3 regions of the Gardnerella sp. C0684A1 genome follow, and region 1 is predicted to be linked to each of the others. Evidence: riboswitches for the same ligand, from Rfam matches in the RefSeq annotation. Region 1 holds a riboswitch; each other region holds the start of a gene.
What was found. Region 1 has a riboswitch for thiamine pyrophosphate ahead of ACNEUN_RS03840 (hydantoinase/carbamoylase family amidase). Riboswitches for the same ligand answer to the same signal wherever they lie in the genome.
Positions count from the first base shown of each region.

Region 2: another riboswitch for thiamine pyrophosphate. It lies ahead of ACNEUN_RS05145 (ABC transporter permease); the one in region 1 lies ahead of ACNEUN_RS03840 (hydantoinase/carbamoylase family amidase).
Region 3: another riboswitch for thiamine pyrophosphate. It lies ahead of thiM (hydroxyethylthiazole kinase); the one in region 1 lies ahead of ACNEUN_RS03840 (hydantoinase/carbamoylase family amidase).

Region 1 is NZ_JBLTSX010000003.1:116,341-122,768, forward strand. Features, by position in the region: gene ACNEUN_RS03815 (hypothetical protein) at 53-349, shown strand; tRNA gene ACNEUN_RS03820 (tRNA-Gly) at 729-801, shown strand; tRNA gene ACNEUN_RS03825 (tRNA-Cys) at 830-900, shown strand; tRNA gene ACNEUN_RS03830 (tRNA-Val) at 931-1,002, shown strand; tRNA gene ACNEUN_RS03835 (tRNA-Val) at 1,043-1,115, shown strand; TPP riboswitch at 1,348-1,437, shown strand; gene ACNEUN_RS03840 (hydantoinase/carbamoylase family amidase) at 1,610-2,851, shown strand; gene allW (allantoin permease) at 3,163-4,647, shown strand; gene allB (allantoinase AllB) at 4,649-6,025, shown strand; gene thiS (sulfur carrier protein ThiS) at 6,087-6,284, shown strand; gene thiF (sulfur carrier protein ThiS adenylyltransferase ThiF) at 6,285-6,428, shown strand, end outside.
Region 2 is NZ_JBLTSX010000004.1:178,947-185,374, reverse strand. Features, by position in the region: gene folP (dihydropteroate synthase) at 1-802, opposite strand, end outside; gene folK (2-amino-4-hydroxy-6-hydroxymethyldihydropteridine diphosphokinase) at 909-1,409, opposite strand; gene ACNEUN_RS05155 (L-lactate dehydrogenase) at 1,609-2,529, opposite strand; gene eno (phosphopyruvate hydratase) at 2,879-4,174, opposite strand; TPP riboswitch at 4,343-4,494, shown strand; gene ACNEUN_RS05145 (ABC transporter permease) at 4,484-5,290, shown strand; gene ACNEUN_RS05140 (ABC transporter substrate-binding protein) at 5,295-6,290, shown strand; gene ACNEUN_RS05135 (ABC transporter ATP-binding protein) at 6,326-6,428, shown strand, end outside.
Region 3 is NZ_JBLTSX010000002.1:199,313-205,740, forward strand. Features, by position in the region: gene nrdD (anaerobic ribonucleoside-triphosphate reductase) at 1-863, opposite strand, end outside; gene ACNEUN_RS02570 (DUF3052 domain-containing protein) at 1,132-1,554, shown strand; gene ACNEUN_RS02575 (DEAD/DEAH box helicase) at 1,735-3,498, opposite strand; TPP riboswitch at 3,615-3,707, shown strand; gene thiM (hydroxyethylthiazole kinase) at 3,695-5,305, shown strand; gene ACNEUN_RS02585 (hypothetical protein) at 6,381-6,428, opposite strand, start outside.

The sequences.
Region 1 (6,428 bases):
GTGTTGTTACTGCGTATAATTATATAAAAGATAAGAGAGGAGTGAGAAGCTGATTAACATGCAGAAAATTTATTATGACATGGCTGAGAAACTCCGTCCTTATGCCGAGCCATACATGGATAAACTTTGCAAAGAAGCTGCTAGTAATGCTACATGCGCAGGAGAGCCTTATGAAGCGTTAGCAGATTACTTAAGCTTTGCATGGGAACACCAAAATACTCCTCGCAAACTTATTATTGAAGCATACAATCTTATCGACGATGACTATCTTGATTCATATAACGAAATGGTAGATAAACTAGGGATTCCACGTCGTCAACATTCTGCAGATTACGACGCAGATGAATAAATCTTATATTAAAAAACACTTAAAATGAAGATTGCGAAGCTTGTGAACATTCTAGAGCATAAGCCAAGATCTAAACACTGTTAAAAACTCAGCTAACGAACTGAGAAAGTAACGCTAATAAGCACAACACCGTTAAAAACTCAGCTAACCAACTGAGAAAGTAACGCTAATAAGCACAACACCGTTAAAAACTCAGCTAACCAACTGAGAAAGTAACACTTGCGCTCGCAAATGCTCCAATCCATACTCATAACAAACAACCAACGCGCGCAAGCGGCACCAAACGACACGCCAAATAGGCGAGGGCTTGCATTTGAGAATATTTAGGGTATAGTAGTTACTCGTGCTTCGGCGCTGACATTGTTAGCAAGAATGCATCGCGGACATAGCTTAGTTGGTAAAGCGCAACCTTGCCAAGGTTGAGACCGCGGGTTCGAGTCCCGTTGTCCGCTCTAGGTCCGATGAGTTATTCGACCTTACGGTGGGTTAGCCAAGCGGTTAGGCAGCGGCCTGCAAAGCCGTATAGATGAGTTCGACTCTCGTACCCACCTCGATTAAGCGGGTTAGCTTAATACACAACCGGGCGGTTGGCGCAGTGGTAGCGCACTTCCCTGACACGGAAGGGGTCACAAGTTCGAACCTTGTATCGCCCACTCGAAAGGATTGCCTTTCACGCATAATTAAAAAAATTTTGGGTGATTGGCGCAGCGGCTAGCGCACTTCCTTCACACGGAAGGGGTCATAGGTTCGATTCCTATATCACCCACAATATGTTCGCAGTGTAGAAGCACTGCGTTTTTTGTTATCTGGCTATTATTTATTCCATGTTGTCTACTGTTAGTCTTTAACTTGCAGATTGAAAATTTGGAAACATTGCAATCATATAATAGCAAAATAAGTAATATCTCATATAAATTAGTTATTTCTTCACAAAAACACACATAATAATGTTCATTTTGCGTTCATTTAATATCGTGCTATACTCAGCATCGTACAAGTGAAAATTGCAGGGGTACTGGAAACAGTTGAGAAACACCCTTTGAACCTGTTTTGTTAAGACATGCGTAGGGAGCAATTACAGTAAGTGATTTCTTTCTATCACGATTTTCGTGATATCTTGCGTTGCCACAAAGTAGTAGCAATTACACGAGTATCAACTAAACAATTAAAGAAAAACTAATTAAAGAAAAACTAAAAACATCCTCTCTACATAACCTTTAGGGAGGGAAACTTGTACAACACAAGGAGAAAGACTGCAAAATGATTGATAGCAGCATAAATGCTGAAACTATAGAATCAGCCATAAGCTGGCTTGCAGGATTCACAGAAAAACCAGGCGAACAAGGAGTTACACGTCCTCTTTACACAAAATCCTGGAAACAGGCTCTTTTTGCTCTTCGCCAACGCTTCGAAAAACTCGGCATGACTGTTGAATTCGATTCGATTGGAAATCTAATCGCAACTGTCGAAGGAAGTGAAAAACCAGAAAGCGTAATAGCTTGCGGTTCTCACATTGACACTGTTTCAAGAGGAGGTCGTTTCGACGGCCAACTTGGAATAGTTGCAGCTTATTTGGCAGTTAAAAATTTGCTTACTAGATACGGAAAACCGAAAAAGAGTTTACGCATTATCTGCTTAGCGGAAGAGGAAGGCTCACGTTTCCCATACGTATTCTGGGGTTCAAAGAATTTCTTCGGACTAGCTAAAAAAGAGGATGTAGAAAATATTTGCGACAGCAACGGTGTTCCTTTCGAAACAGCAATGCGTGAAGCTGGGTTCAATTATCAAACAACTCAACCTAAGTTTGCAAATCTTGAAGCTTGGATTGAGTTACACATTGAGCAGGGACCAACGCTTTACAGTAATCATGAAGATTTAGGCATTATTACTAGCATCGCCGGTCAACATCGTTGGGATATCCATCTTAAAGGCGTACAAAATCACGCTGGTACAACCATGATGTCTTACAGGCACGATGCTGTAGATTGCATGTCTCATATAATCACAAAGAATCTTGATAAAGCCAAGCAAGCAGGAGACCCACTGGTACTTACTTTCGGTAGAATCAGCGTAGTTCCAAATCAAGTAAATATTGTTCCTGGAGAAGTTACTTTTTCAATGAACTGCCGTCACACAGACAAAGCTTTTCTTGATAAATTCTTGCAGGAACTCGACGAAGATATTCACAAAACTGCCGACGCTTACGGGATTACAGCGAAGATTGACAAATGGATGTCTGATGATCCTACACCTCTTAGCGATGACATTATAAATCTCTTGAAAGATCAGGCTGATCAGCAAGGTTACGCCTACAGAGTTATGCATTCAGGCGCTGGACAAGATACTCAGATTTTTGCTCCGTTTGTAAAGTCTGGAATGATTTTTGTTCCTTCAAAAGATGGTATTAGCCACGCTCCTGAAGAATACACAGATCCTCAAGATGCGGTTCATGGAGTAAAGCTTTTACGAGACGCTTTGCATAGTTTAGCTTATGAAAACTAAATAAAAAGAACTAACTAAGAACTAACTAAAAACTAAAAATAGAAATTTAGGAAGGACACCAAAAGGCATATATTATGCAAACTTCACTGCTTAATTAATCGCAGCGAAGAAAAGTGAATATCGAATGAGAGTACAACACTTATTCACGAATAAGAGGCTGATACGAAGGGGCGCACCACCACGGGTACGACATCCTTTCGTATCTTTTTTTATTTTTGGACAAAATTGTTATCTTTCTTTCGAAAAACCACGAAACGAAACAAAACCACGAAATCTAATTACAAAACAGCAGAACACATAAGGAGGTGTTGATGAAGAACAGCATACTGTTAAAAGACGAATCAGTGAGTATAGAGCAGCTAAAGCGTTATCGCGAGCGCGGCTACACTAACGAAGATTTACTGCCGAAGCCGCAAGAAAAACGCACAATGAGCGCTCTTAATTTTTGCACTTTGTGGATGCAGTCTGTACACAATATTCCTAATTATGCTGCAGTTGGTGCGTTCCTTTTAATGGGATACTCTCCGATTTACGTAATGATTGGTATCATGCTTGGCGCAATTCTTACAGCAATCGTTATGGTTGCTAACGGTGTTGTAGGTTCCAAATATGGAATACCGTTTTCTATGCATTTGCGTGCAACATACGGAAAAGCAGGCGCTCAACTACCAGGATTCCTTAGGGGAGTAGTCGCCGCAATCTGCTGGTATGGTATTCAAACATATATTGGTGCTAAAGCTTTAGAGATTCTAGTTGGCAAAATTTGCCCTGAGTTTCTTACGTTTGGAAATAAAATACCATTTGTAGGTGCGCACATACCTATTATTATTTCCTTCACAATATTCTGGTTGCTTAATTTGGCAATTGGCTTAGGTGGAGGAAAAACTCTTAATAAGCTAACTGTAGTATTAAGCCCGCTTATTTACGTTGTTTTTGGTTGCATGAGCGTATGGGCTATTAGTTGTGCTGGCGGATTATCTGCAATCATGCAATATCATGCTGCTGTTCAAGCTCCAACTAATTACGGTCTTGGCCTTTTCATGATGATGGTTGTAAATTCTGTGCTAGGCGTGTGGGCTGCCCCTGCCGTTTCTATTGCTGATTTTACGCAAAACGCAAAGTCAACTATGGCTCAGCTAAAAGGTCAAATTGCTAGCTTCTTGCTTAGTTACGCACTTTTTGCTTTTACAAGCGTAGTTATTTTAGTGGGCGGATCGCTTTTTTACCATGAAACCATTACAGACGTGCTTGTTATCATAAACAAGTGGGATAATCTTCCCGCAATTGCAATAGCTACTGGGTTGCTTCTACTCACTACAGTTTGTACAAATGCTACTGGAAATATTGTTCCTGCAGCATACCAGCTAACTGCTTTAGCTCCGCGATTTGTAAATTATAAGCGTGGCGTAATTATTGCAGCTCTTGTAAGCACTGTGTTAATGCCGTGGAAGTTTATGGCTAATATTACTGGCTTCTTGAATCTTATTGGTATGCTTTTAGGTCCTATTGCAGGTGTTCTACTTGCTGACTATTACGTGGTAAAACGTAGAAATATTGATATTGATCAAATTTACTACAGTACAAACAGCTCGTCGAAATCTGCTTATTCTGGAACTAACTGGATATCTTATACTGCTACGATACTTGGGCTTTTATTTGCTCTTTCCGGGCAGATAATTCCGCCACTTTCACCGCTTACTCAAATCTCATGGATTGTGGGATGCGCTGTAGGCTTCGTGTGTCAAATATTACTATCAAAAGTTTTTCAGCCAACAATGGCTAAAGAAAGGAAATAATATGAACTACGATGTAGTAATTACAAATGGTTTGGTTGTATTCGATAATGAAGCAACTAAAGCTGATATAGCAATTAAAGATGGCAAGTTTGCTGCTTTCGGAAGCAACTTTGCAGCAGAGAAAACTATTGACGCAACTGGTTTAATAGTTGTTCCTGGAAAAGTTGATTCTCATGTCCATATTAACGCTCCAGGCGGCGGAGTTCGCGACGATTGGGAAGGTTTCGTAACCGCAACTTCTGCCGGCGCAAAAGGCGGTATTACAACAATGCTGCAAATGCCTTGCAATCAGATTCCTGCAACTACTGATGGAAAATCGTTTGAAGCAGTGCTTGAAGAAGCCGACGGAAAGCTCAAGGTTGATGTTGGTCAAACTGGTGGCTTGGAGCCACAAAATCTAAACGGTGGAATATGCGAGCAAGATAAGCAGGGTGTTGTTAACTACAAAGCATTCCTCGGCACTACTGGCGACAAGGATTTGCAAGTTGATTTGTACAATTGCGATGACTACTCCTTGTACACAGGTATGCAGCAGATTGCTAAAACAGGCAAAATTTTGATTATGCATTGCGAAAACGCTCCTATTACAGATCAGCTTGGAAAGAAAGCTCATCAAATGGGAGCTAGAAAACTTTCTGAGTTTGTAGCAACCAGACCTGTTTTCACTGAAGTTGAAGCTATTGAACGCGCTTGCCTTTTTGCTAAAGAAACTGGATGCAGAATTCATATTGTTCATGTGTCTTCCCCAGAAGGCGCTCAAGCTGTTGCTAATGCTCGTAAGAATGGCGTTGACGTAAGCTGCGAAACTTGCAACCATTACCTGTATTTCGACACTTCTGAGCTTGACGAGATTGGAAATATTGCTAAGTGCACTCCGCCAATTCGTGACAAGGAAAACCAGAATGGCCTGTGGGAAAAGGTTTTCGACGGCTCTATTAACTTCATTGTTTCCGACCATTCTCCAGCTCCTTTGAGTTTGAAGCAAACTGATGATGCTTTCACAGCTTGGGGTGGTATTGGTAGTGTTCAAAATGATGTTGATGTGTTCTTTGATGAGGCTGTGCAAAAGCGCGGAATGTCGTTAACTCAGTTTGTGGCATTGAATTCTAGCAATTCTGCAAAACGCTTTGATTTGAAAGGAAAAGGCAGCATACGTTTGGGTTATGACGCAGACTTGGCATTCATTAAACCAAATGCTCCTTATGTTCTTAAAGCTGAAGATCTTGAGTATCGAAACAAGTTCAGCCCGTACGTTGGTCGCACTATTGGCTGCCAGGTGGTAAGAACTTTGCTTCGCGGTGAAGAAATTTACAGCCAAGAAAATGGCGTTTGCAAAGACTTCAAGGGCAAGTTTATTCTTCATCCAGCTAAGGATTAGGTAGAATCTTTAAACGTAATATTTAAAACTTAAAGCATATATCTGCAGAAAGGAGGTAAGTGTGCTGAAACTTAATCACGATACTGTGGATTATGTTGAGAACGAGAATTTACTTGAACTACTTAAGCGCGAAGGTTACGACAGTACTTTTGTTGCAATAGAAGTTGATGGTGAATTAGTAAAACGCAAAGATTTTGAAACTTTCATAGTTAAAGATAACGCAAAAATTGAAGTATTTAGCATTATGGGAGGAGGATGAATGGAAAGTGACGATATTCGCGCAAAAGTTCTTAAGCGTCAGCTAAAGGAAGATAATGATTTGTTTGCTCAACAATCAGTTTCAATACTTGGCTGTGGCGGTTTAGGATCAAATATTGCGTTAATGCTTGCGCGAGCCGGCGTA
Region 2 (6,428 bases), on a different contig from region 1:
GCAGATTTTCGTCAAAGAATTTGCACATTACTTTCGTAAGATTGTCGTATTCAGTTTCTCTATTACTGTGCATTGTTACTAATCCAACTTTAGATTCTGCCATGAGTTTTACTTTTTCAGGATTATCGAATGCACGAACATCGTTTACTATATCAACTCCAGCTTCAATAGCAGCTTTCATCACAGGCAGCTTATAAGTATCTACTGCTACTGCAACTTGAGGATAATTTTCGTGAATGTATCGAATAGCAGGTATAACGCGCTGAATTTCTTCTTCTGGAGTAATTTCTACATAACCGCCAGGTTTCGTAGTCTGCCCGCCTACTTCAATAACGTCTGCTCCAGCTTCAACTATTTCTTCGATATGATTTTTTACTTCTTCTTCAGTCTGATATTTTCCACCGTCATAGAATGAGTCTGGTGTGATATTTAAAATCGCATAAACTATCGGCTTGTCAAGAGTATCAAAGCAGAAGCGACCAGCTTTCCACACTATTGCATTTTGTTTTACTATCTCACCTACGCTCTCTATTAGTTCATTATCTTCATGCCATTCTTTCTCACACTCTTTCATAAAAGTTTTAAGAGCGATTAATGGTAGTATAAATTTTACAGATTTCTCGTTTTTCTCTACTGAAGTATCGAAATGATCAAGAAAATCAGTAACTTTTTGCATATCACTTTCTGCAATATTTTCCCATTCGCACAACAATTCTTGCTCTTGAACGAGCTTTTGCTGCAAAACAAGTTCTGAAATATTTCCACAATTTCGCTCAATATGATTGCAAGCTGTTATTTTCATTATCTTGTCTTTCTTTTTAAAATTTGTTTATTTTGTTTATTTTGTTTTATTAGCGATGTTTATTTACACGTATTTAAACGGTTTCAAAATCACTTAAGTTTTGTTACTAGCAAAATACTTCGCTACCATAAACTGGTTTAACCCAATTGGTATCGCTAGTCTCTTCTAGTTTTTTCTGTATAAGCTCATGATACGTAGAATCGTCTTCGCTAATTTCAAGTAAAGGAAGTAACACAAATCTACGATTATCTCTCTCTCTATGTGGAATAGTAAGATTTTCGCTTTTAATATTCTGCCCACCAAAATCAATAATATCTAAGTCGATAGTTCTAGGCCCCCATCGAACTATTCTTTTTCTTTGCAAACGCTGTTCAATGTCGTGTATTAAATCTAATAATTCAAAAGCTGTTAAATCAGTATCTAAATGTAATCCTATGTTGTAGAAACTGTCTTGAACAACACCACCAACTGGTTCAGTTTCATAAACTGACGAAACTACGATGTTACTAATATGAGCATTTTCTCGCAATAATGCTACTGCTTTCTGCAAGTTGAGAAGCCTATCCCCAATATTTCCTCCAGCGCTTATGTATGCTCTAGTTTTCATTTATCCCCCAATCGTAGAAATTTTTTCACGTAGTTAAACAGTATATATCAGGCTTATTATAGACTCGCACGAGCAAATAAACAGAAATAAGTAGAAGTTACAAAAATACGAAAAGCCACTGTCTGTTAACTCGCTTAATTAAACGAATTAGAAAACAGTGGCTTTTGCTATTAAATTATTTAAAAATTAAAAATTGCAATCAGTTAGCCATCGATTTAGCTTTACTCAAAATAGTATCCGCTGAATGCTGCAATTTTTGTAATTCTTCCTCATTGAGATCAAGCTGGCAGCGTTCAACAATACCTTCACGACCAACGATTGCAGGATAAGAAAGATAAGAATGATATTCCTCGCGATAGTTAGAAACTGGCATCTGTTCCTTTGAATCAGTCATAACAGCATTAACCAGGCGAACTGCCGCAGCAGCAATACCGTAGTTGGTGTATTTCTTTCCGTAGAACACGGTGAAACCGCCTTCGCGAGTTTCATCATCAACAGCATCCAAGTCGATGTTCTTTTCTTTAGCAAGCTCAGTAATTGGCTGCTCTAACACTTTCACTGTGGACCATGCAACGAACTGTGAATCACCGTGCTCGCCCAAGCTATAACCCTTAACAGCCTTAGGATGAACTCCGAAGAACTTTCCTACAGCACGATGCAAACGAGCAGAATCAAGAAGAGTGCCAGTACCAATAACTCTTTCGTAAGGAAGACCAGTAGCTTCCTTGTAGAGCTGGCAAATAGCGTCGCAAGGATTAGTGATATCGATCAGAACGCCATGGAATCCAGATTCCTTGATCTTTGCACCAACTTCAGCCACTTCGTTACGATTATATTTAAGTTCAGCAAAACGGTCTGGGTGAGGAACATCCAAGAGCTTAATATGACCTAACGCACTGACTATAACTTCAACATCCTTCAATGCTGCATAGTCGTTTACAGTAATGTTCACATTGAAAGGAAGATTATCCATTGAGTCTTCAAAATCAAGAGCATCAGCCTTAACTTTAGCTTCGTTATTGTCGTAAAGATACAAATCGTCAACGTGACCGCCGATTATAAGCTGATGAGCTACAGCAGCACCAACATTACCCATACCAATAACTGCGACTTTTCTCATATTAAACTCTCCTTAGTTTTGGTTTTTCACAAAATTAGCACTAAAGAGCTGAGAATAAAAGTAAAATCACAAAAATTTTTACTGAATTTCGAAAATTTTCTTGAAAACTTCTTAAACTTTTCGCATAAAACTAGCTAAAACACGCGTAAATATTCACCTAATATCTGCTATTGAAAGCAAAAAATATTTTTCCAATACGCGCGTGTCTCTTATACGCTTTTTGATTTACAACCTCATAATCGTCATAACTCGGAATAACACGACATTCAACACAAAACATAATTACAAACAAAAACGGTCAGCCACAAACGCGACTGACCGTTAAATAGAACTAGCTAAAAGTATAAAGTTACTTCATATACTTCTTGCAAGCCTTGAATGCGCTGTAACCAGCATACTGAGCGGTAGAACCAAGCTCTTCCTCAATCTCAAGCAAGCGGTTGTACTTAGCAATACGCTCGCCACGAGCAGGAGCACCAGTCTTAATCTGGCCGGTGTTCTTAGCAACAGCAAGATCAGAAATGGTGGTATCTGGGGTTTCACCAGAGCGGTGAGAAACCATGGAAGTGAAGCCATTCTTGGTTGCAAGCTCAATAGCGTCGAGGGTTTCAGTAACGGAACCGATCTGGTTCAACTTCACGAGCAAGGAGTTAGCTGCTCCAAGCTCAATACCCTTAGCCAAACGCTTTGGATTGGTGACGAGTAAGTCATCACCAACGAACTGCAAACGATCACCAAGACGCTTGGTAATTTCTGCCCAATCATCCCAGCCTTCTTCCTGGAATGGATCTTCGATGGAAACGATTGGATACTCGTTGATGAGCTTCTCGTAGTAATCAAGCATGTAAGCAGATTCGCGCTCTTCGCCATCGAAACGATACTTACCAGTTTCCTTGTTGTAGAACTCAGAAGAAGCAACGTCAAGAGAAATACCAATCTGCTTGCCTGGCTCGTAGCCTGCGGCTGCGATTGCATCCATGATGTACTTCAAAGAATCCTCGTTGGACTTCATCTTTGGTGCGAAGCCACCTTCATCACCAAGACCAGTAGCCAAGCCTTCCTTCTTCAAAACATTCTTCAAGGTGTGATAAACCTCAACGCCAGCGCGAAGAGCATCACTGTAAGTTGCGAAACCGTAAGGAGAAATCATGTACTCCTGAATATCGGTTGCGAAGTCAGCGTGAGCACCACCGTTCATGATGTTCATGTTTGGTACTGGAAGAATATGACCGTTAGTACCGCCAATGTAACGGTACAAAGGAAGCTGAGCAGACTCAGCAGCCGCGTAGAGAGCAGCAAGGGAAACACCGAGAATAGCATTTGCGCCAAGCTTACCCTTATTTGGTGTGCCATCAAGCTCAATCATGGTCTCATCAAGAGCGCGCTGATCGGTGGCATCCATGCCAATAACCTTAGGAGCAATAACTTCATTTACTGCTTTTACAGCTTCCAAGGTGCCCTTGCCCTGATAGCGGGACTTGTCACCATCACGACGCTCCCAAGCTTCAGCCTCACCAGTCGAAGCGCCAGAAGGCACTAAACCAATGCCCTGAGCGCCATCTTCAGTCTCCAAATAAACCTGAACAGTAGGATTTCCACGGGAATCCAAAATTTCGCGTGCATATACGCTTTCAATAGCTGCCACAACTACTCCTTATTGCTTATTGGTTGTGATAACAGTATTAAGATTAATGCGTTTTATGGACGTTCCACACACTGAGCTTTTTAATACATTAACTTTGAATATGAAATATAAAAACTAACAAAATTTACCAAAGAAAGTATTTTTGTCCACGCCCAAAGGCAATAATAACAGCATGGCACGGGGTGCGCTTAACACTGTGATGAATAAATAAAGTTTCAATTAAAACTACACAATTTTCTCACCGCTGTTACGCGCTGAGAATATACCCGTCGAACCTGATATAGCTAATACTATCGAAGGGAATGTCTCATGCATAAGCATTGTATTTTTAAGCACTTAGCTGGCGTAAAAGCGTGGCTTTCAACAGTTGCAATTATCTTTGCTTGGTATGTTATAACCCTTACTCCTAAAGATGATCGCGCATTGCCATCACCAATGGAAGTTATACAAGCATTCCAAGATTTATACAACGAAGGCATACTATTGCCATCGTTAGCAATAAGCATTGCTAGAGTCGCAGAAGGCTTGTTACTTGGTATTGTTATTGCCGTTCCAGCTGGAATACTTTCTGGCGGAACAAAATTAGGCAACACTATTCTTAATAAACCAAGTCATATGATACGTTCAGTACCATTTCCAGCATTAGCACCTCTCCTAATAATCTTTTTAGGAGTAGATGAGCTTATGAAAATAGTACTTATAGCAATAGGCGTATTTGGCCCTATGTACGTAAATATAAGAGATGGGGTTAGAAATATTGATCCTCGTCTTCTTGAATTAGCTGAAGCCTATCACGTAAAACGTTTAAAAGTTTTTACAACTATTCTTTTACGAGGTACTCTTCCTAATTTTATGACTGGATTACGTTTTGGCATATCGGTTGCGTGGGTTGCTTTAGCTACTTGCGAAACTGTAAATTCCTCAATAGGAATTGGATATATTCTTTCGAGAGCTCAAGAATTCTTCAGACCAGATCAAATGATGGCTTGCATAATTCTGTACGCTTTTGCTGGCTTAGCTTCCGAAATAACAGCAAATATTTTCGAATATATTCTTATACCAAATCGCAGGAATAGTCGCAAAATCTCAAGCAGAACATTAAACACGAAGGAGTAATGAGATGAATAAGCTCACTAAGACTTTTACTATAAGAAGAGTAGCTGCAGCACTGTGTGCACTAGCAACTACAGTAGCACTAGCATCTTGCGGATCTTCGCAAAAATCTTCATCTTCTGCAAAAGGTGGAGCTGGAACTATGCGAGTAGCGTATCTTTCTACAGCAAACTATTTAACAACTCTTAAGGATGAGAAATTCTTAAACGAAATATTCGGCAAAGATAAGGTAGTGTATACAGGCCCTTACACTCCTGTTGACGGTTTAACTGCTGTTATGGGAGGAAGCGCAGACGCAACAACAACCGGAACTGGTCGTTTTATTGATCTTATTGCAGAAGGTCAGCCTTGGGTTGCTTTTGCACTCGAATATTATAATGGAGATTCTCAAGGAATTGTTGCTTCTCCAAAGAGCGGAGTAAAAACTCTGAAAGACTTGTACGGTAAGAAAGTTGCTATTATTCACAACGGAGATACCGGCGATTACATGCTTCATCGTGCTTTCGATAAGAGTGGACTTGACGTTTCTAAAGTTCAAAAAGTTGAAATGAATCCTCGAAACTTCCAAGCTGCTTTTACTTCCGGCCAAATCGACGCTATTTCTTCATTCGACCAAAATCTCGCTGCTGCAATGACAACACCAGGTTCAAAGTTGCTTGTTAATGCTAAAAAATATGGCAATATGAACGTAACTATACATATAGTTTCTCGTAAGTTCGCAAAACAGCATCCAGATCTAGTTAAGAAGATGTACAAAGCTTTAGTAAAAGAAGCAGAAAAATCTCATAAAGAAAAGAATGTTATAGGCAACGCTTATAAGAAACTTGGTGCATCAGAAGCAATTATTAAACAAATCGAAAAGTTTGATAACCCAACTATTAAACCAATTGACGCAAAAGGCTTAGAAATGATGCAAACTCAGGCTAAAGAGTACGTTAAGTACGGTCTGATTAAAGCTGCTCCTAAGAATCTTGCTGATTCGGTTATGGATTGCAGCAAATAAATTAAAAGTTTAAGTAAGAAGTAAGCGAGATAGAAGTGTTAGAGCGTAAATCATTAGAAAAACAGCAAGAACCATCTAAATTTAATTCTTTAGATGATGATTGTCTTGTGGATCTCAAAAATATTAGCGTAGTTTTTG
Region 3 (6,428 bases), on a different contig from region 1:
ACTTGAATTGGAGTGGAATCAGGGATCATGGCTTTTGCCATAGCAAGATTCTTGTCGTAATCGCACTTAGCGTAACGTTCAAGCATTTCGTCTGCACGATTAACTGTTTGACCGCCGTACTGCGCTCCAGCAATATCTTTAATAATCTGCGTAACCTGAGTTGCAGCGGTACCAATAGACTTTGGGCTGTCCATCATTGCGTTACCAAGAGCAAATCCCTTAGCAAGCATATCGCCAAAATCAGGAAGTGAGCAATTGCTCATGCAAGTAAATGGCGAATAATCAGCATCGTGGAAGTGAATATCACCCTTCATATGTGCATTAGAAACTGCGTGAGGAAGCATAGAAAACGCAGAAGCCTTAGAAACAGCGCCTGCAAGAAGATCGCGCTGAGTTGCGTAAACGTTGGAATCCTTATTTGCATTCTCGCGTACAAGCGTTTCGTCTCTGTTCACAAGGCGATTAACAGCTTCATTAATATCTGTAGCCTTAGCGCGGTCAATATCGCGGTTCAAGCGATAGCTAGTGTAGCAGCGAGCAACCTCGTAAAGATGGTTCTCAATAAGACTGTGCTCAACCAAAGTCTGAATATCTTCGATTTTTGCAGGGCCATTGTAGCGATCTTGAATTTCAGCTTCAATATGATCTGAAATATCGCGAATCATCTGCTCTTCTTGCGGACCAACTTCCTTGCCCAAGTCCTTAAAAGCAGCCTTGATGGCCATGATGATGTTCATAGAATCGAAGTCAACGACGCGGCCATCGCGCTTTTCTACAAGCACACGCGAAACTGGGGCTTCTTCTACGCCATCATCCGTACGAATTGCTGCGTTATCAACATCAGTTTCTTCCAAAACCTGCATCGGACAGACCTTTCTAATACTTACCTTTTCTTAAAGTTCTCTCGTTGCAAATTATTTGAATAATTTGCAACGACTCGCTCTACTATAGCCCAAGTCATGCACAATATCTAGGGGAAAGTAGGAATATAACAACCTACATATAGTGATTTAATTCACTTTCGCGATTTTTGAGGCGTGTCCTGGTGTGTCGTAATTACTAAACAATAAATTCACTCAATACACGCCGTTATATATGCGCACTTCTTGACGCTTTGATATATTGAGTCACGTGGAACAGATAGCTTTTCAGCATGCACAGGAATTCGGATTCCAACCAGGAGACATTGTGCAACAATGGCTCTGGGACGACGATGTGGACGAAACAATTTGCGAAAGCATCGAAAAGCTCACTGGTGAAGAACTGGTGGACGAAGACTACGATGCTGCTGTTGATGGCGTGATTATTTGGTGGCGAGACGGTGACGACGAAGACGAACTCGCAGATACCATTATGGATGCCACGAATATGCTTGATGATGACGCACCTATGTGGGTGCTAACACCGAAGCCAGGTAGAGAAGGCTCCCCAAGTTCTAGCACAGTACAGTCTGCAGCGAAAACAGCAGGAATGAACGCCGCTACCCCATTAACCGTAAGCGCTGATTGGAATGGAGTCCAATTACGTGCTTTCGGCAAAGGCCAAGGCAAGTAACGTTTTTAACACGATTGAGACAAATATAACGAATTTGGGTCAAAAAGCGTTATATTTGTCTCATCAATGATGCAAATATAACCGAAAACAGGCAAAAAACGTTAGATTTGCATCACGAATGATACAAATCTAACAAATCTAGAACAAAGCCACTAAGACAAGTTACATCGTTTACGTAGATTAGCTGCGATCACGCCTGTGACCATTGCCGCGACTGCTGCCGCGACCATCATTGTGCCCTCTTCCTCTACCGTGTCCTCTGCTTCTTCCTCTACCTCTGCGCTTTGGCTGCTCTGGCTCTGGCATACTCCAGTTTTCCTGCAATTCAGCTACTTCCCCAACAATCTCATCCAAAACAGGTGAAGCTGGATTCACATCCTCAGTTTTAGCATTAATTCCTGCACGACGAAGCATCATATGAGCAGCACGCTTCTGATTCGGAAGCACAAGAGTCACAACATCGCCTTCCTCACCAGCGCGAGCTGTACGCCCAGAACGATGCAAGAAAGACTTAGGATCTTCAGGCGGCTCAGTCTGCACTACAAGCGCAACATCACTAATATCAATGCCACGCGCGGCAACATCTGTAGCAACAAGCACTCGTACTAAGCCTTCCGCGAAAACAGACAAATGACGATCGCGCTGATTCTGCGACAAATTACCCTGCAAATCAACCGCAGGAATACCCTGCTGAATTAATTTCTTAGCCATATTCTTTGCCTGGAACTTTGTGCGAGTAAAGAATATTGCGCGTTTCTTTCCAGAAGCAAGCTTTCGCAATACCTCATACTTATCTCCAGAAGATACTGCGAAAATATGATGAGTCATTGTATCAACTTGCGAATCTGCATCATCAACAGCATGAACAACAGCATTCGGAAGGAAACGATTTACAAGCGTAGAAACCTGCTTGTCAAGTGTCGCAGAAAACAGCATGCGCTGACCATCAGGCTGAACTTGCTCAAGAAGACGCGTAACAGCAGGCAAAAAGCCCATATCAGCCATCTCATCTGCCTCATCAAGCACACTAACTGCAACTTTTTCAAGAGTCAACGCACCCTGACGTAACAAATCCTCCAAACGTCCAGGGCAAGCCAATACAATTTGCGCACCCTGCTTAAGCTGAGAAATTTGACGCCTGTAGCTCACTCCACCATATACAGTCACAGTGCGCATACCGTAAGCTGCAGCAAGAGGAGCAATAACATCATCAATCTGATGTACAAGCTCTCGCGTTGGAGCCAAAATCATGGCATGTGGAGCAGGAACAGCATCATCTACCCTATCGCGCCTGTTTTTACCAGAGTGAATCAAATCAACAAAACTATCTGCTAAACGAGCTACTAAAGGAATAGCAAATGCGAGAGTTTTACCACTTCCTGTACGGCCACGGCCTAAAATATTTGCTCCACGCAAAGAGTCTGGAAGAGTCGCTTGCTGAATTGGGAATGCGGTAGTTTTACCGTCAGCGCGTAACACTTCTACTAACGGCTCCGGAACACCGAGTTGCGCAAACGTAACATCATCACTGTAGTTTTCGCGCGATTCTATTGCAGAATCTGGTATAACAATCTCGTTTTGTGAAATCTGCTTTTTTTCTAACTCGTTAAAGCTTCTAGAGTCACGAAACTCACGAAACTCACGAGAGTCACGAATAGAATGAGATTCTTTATCTTTATTTTTATTTTTATAGGATTTTTTAGTTTTACTTATCTTCCCGAATTCGCCAGCTTTTTCAACATTCCTTGCTTTAGAATCCTTACTAAACTTCCCAAACTTACCGAAGTGCTTAAGATTCTTAGAATCCTTGTTATTCTTAGAATCCCTAGAATTTTTAATATTCTTAGAATTCTTACTATTATTAACATTCTTAGAATTCTTAGCATTCCTAACATTCTTAGCTCCGCGCTTTTTGGCGGACGCAGCATTATGAGTATGCGGCACAATAGCCTTTCGTAAATTACTTTTATATTTGACTACGCGTAATTTCTACAAAGTCACGAACTAACTGAGCCTAACACACGCCCCGCACAAGCAGTCGCGCTCAAACGGTATAGTCGTAACGCGGTTCGGGGTGCGCTAGGTCGCTGAGATTATACCCGTTAAACCTGATCTAGGTAGTACTAGCGAAGGGAAAATCATGGAAACGTTGAACATAGGAAATACTTCAAAAAATTCGCAATCTAGCGGCAATTCCATAACAAATTTCGATAGAGATTTTTCTTCAAAAGCACGCAAGCGCATGTTCATAGAAGACGTGAAAAATTGCATAGAACGCATGCGCTCTGCCAAACCGCTTACACACTGCGTTACGAATAACATAGTTCAAGAACTTACTTCTAATGTTCTACTCGCTGCCGGAGCAACGCCTATTATGGTGTGCGATCCTGAAGAAACAGAGCAACTTGCGCAAATTGCTTCAGGAGTACTGGTTAATGTTGGAACATTTAGAAAAAATTACACAGATACTTCTATTAACGCTGCAATACGCGGCTGCAAAAAGTCTGGTACGCCGTGGGTTTTAGATCCTGTCGGAGTTGGATTAGGAGCGCTTACTTCAAGAATTAATTTCGTAAAAAATATTATTACAGAAAATCCTACTGTTATTCGCGCAAACGCTGCGGAAATTTTAGCTTTAGCTGGCGAAAAGGGAGATATGCGCGGAGTCGACTCACTAGACAGCGTAAATTCTGCACTACCAGCAGCCAGGAAATTAGCAAAACAACACGGCAGTGTAGTAGCAATTTCTGGAGAACAAGACGCAATATATGCTCACGGATGCCTTGCGCGCGTTTCAGGCGGCTCTGAAATAATGCAAAAAGTAGTAGGAACAGGATGCGCTCTAGGGGCTCTTGTAGCAGCATACGTTGGTACAAACCCATCTTGTCCACTTGCTGCTACAGTAGCGGCTCACGCGCACGCTGCAGCAGCAGGAAGCTACGCGTGCTCAGAAAATGCTGGAATCAATGCTGGAATCAATGCGAAAGGAAACGCGGAAATCAATCCTGGAACTTTCCGCACACTTTGGATTGACGCACTTTCGAAACTAAGCGCAGATGAAATATTAAATCTTACAAGCATAGATTTCACAGTAGAACCAGTAGATTGGACACTTTACTTAGTAACAGACCCTAGAATGGGCAATCGTACCGAAGAAGAAGTTGCGTTAGAATCAATCGAAGGCGGCGTAACGGTAGTTCAATTAAGAGACAAATATTCTGACGATGATGTCATATCTAAAAAAGCTCTTAAAATGCGCGAAACTTTAATAAACGCAGGGCATGGAGACGTACCAATTTTTATAGATGATCATGTTGAGTGTGCAGCAAAACTTGGATTCAATCTGCACGTAGGTCAAAAAGATACGCCGTTTGTTGAAGCAAGAAAAGCACTTCCAGCAGAATGGATGATGGGGCTTTCTTGTGCTCGCCCGGATTTGATGGAAAAAGTGTACAGAGAGTGCAAAGAAAGCGATATGCCTTTGCCAGATGTGATTGGCATTGGCGCTGCTTTCACTACTCACACTAAGGCTCACGACGTGCCTCCGCTTGGAGTTGATGGCGTAAACGAAGTTGCGAAAGTTGCGCACGCTGCTGGAGTAAAAACTCTTGCTATTGGCGGAATTCATGAGAATACAGTGTTTCCTATACGCGGACTAGAACTTGACGGCGTGTGCACTGTGTCAGCGCTTATGTGCGCAGAGAAACCGGGAGAAGTCGCGGCGGAATTAAAAAGCGTAATCACAAGGTGATTTTGGATCAGATTTATTAAACCAACATCCTACAAATGCGGGCACGACGACATGCTTGAGCGCAGCACAACAGAATCAACTCCAAACACGAGACAGTCCTCTCACAATTGGAGCAGAAAACGACTATAAACCCTCCAAACACGAGACAGTGCTCTCACGTTTGGAGCAAATTACGAAGATAAACCATCCAATTGCGAGACAACTCTCTCGCAATTGGAGCAAAACACGCACCGACACGCTCCAAACACGAGACAGTGCTCTCGCAAATGGAGCGGTAGACAATGGTAAACCCTCCAAAAGCGAGACAACTCTCTCGCAATTGGAGCAAATAATCTGATCAACAACTCCAAAAGCGAGATGATGCTCTCACGATTGGAGCAATGAATGACATGCTTGAGCGCGCATTAATAATTTTGGCAGTTAATAGAAAATGTCGATAACATCGGTTGATTTGATGTTTTCGACAGTTTTACCTCGCATTCTGTCGATTTCACCAAATGATTATGTGTTTTAGACAAAATCACACTGATTTTTGTTTATTTCACCAAACGATTATATGTTTTCGACAATTTCGGCTTGCGTTTTGTCGATAATATCGGATGATTATGTGTTTTAGACAAATTTGTAATTAAGCGATTAAGCACGTTTGTGACGTAATAGTAATTGCTGTTGCTCTTGAACTATGTTAGCTAGATTTGAAACAATACCGTTTGTAATACTGACTTACGATACTTTCCATAAACAAGCATTCCCTAAAAACCCAGCCACATAATAAGAGAAACATTTAAACGATAGTAGAAAAACAAAAAGCTTTCGGCTTGTAAAACCCCTAGTAGTTAAACAAGCCGAAAGCACACACTCAACAAGCAAACCCACCAACTAGCATCACTTACTACTGCGAAGAAAGAAAATTAGCAAAACAATAGTAAACAAAAACCAGCAAGAAAGAATGCTATGGCGCGAAGCCCTACACACCACGCCACACACTATTGAGTGAAAATTAGAACACTAACCACGCGCGCAACCAGAACACACGTTCAAACGTTACACAGTCACGCGCGAAGCTAGAATCTGCTTAGTGGCGGACCTTACGGACAGCAGCACCCATACCAGCAAGAACAGA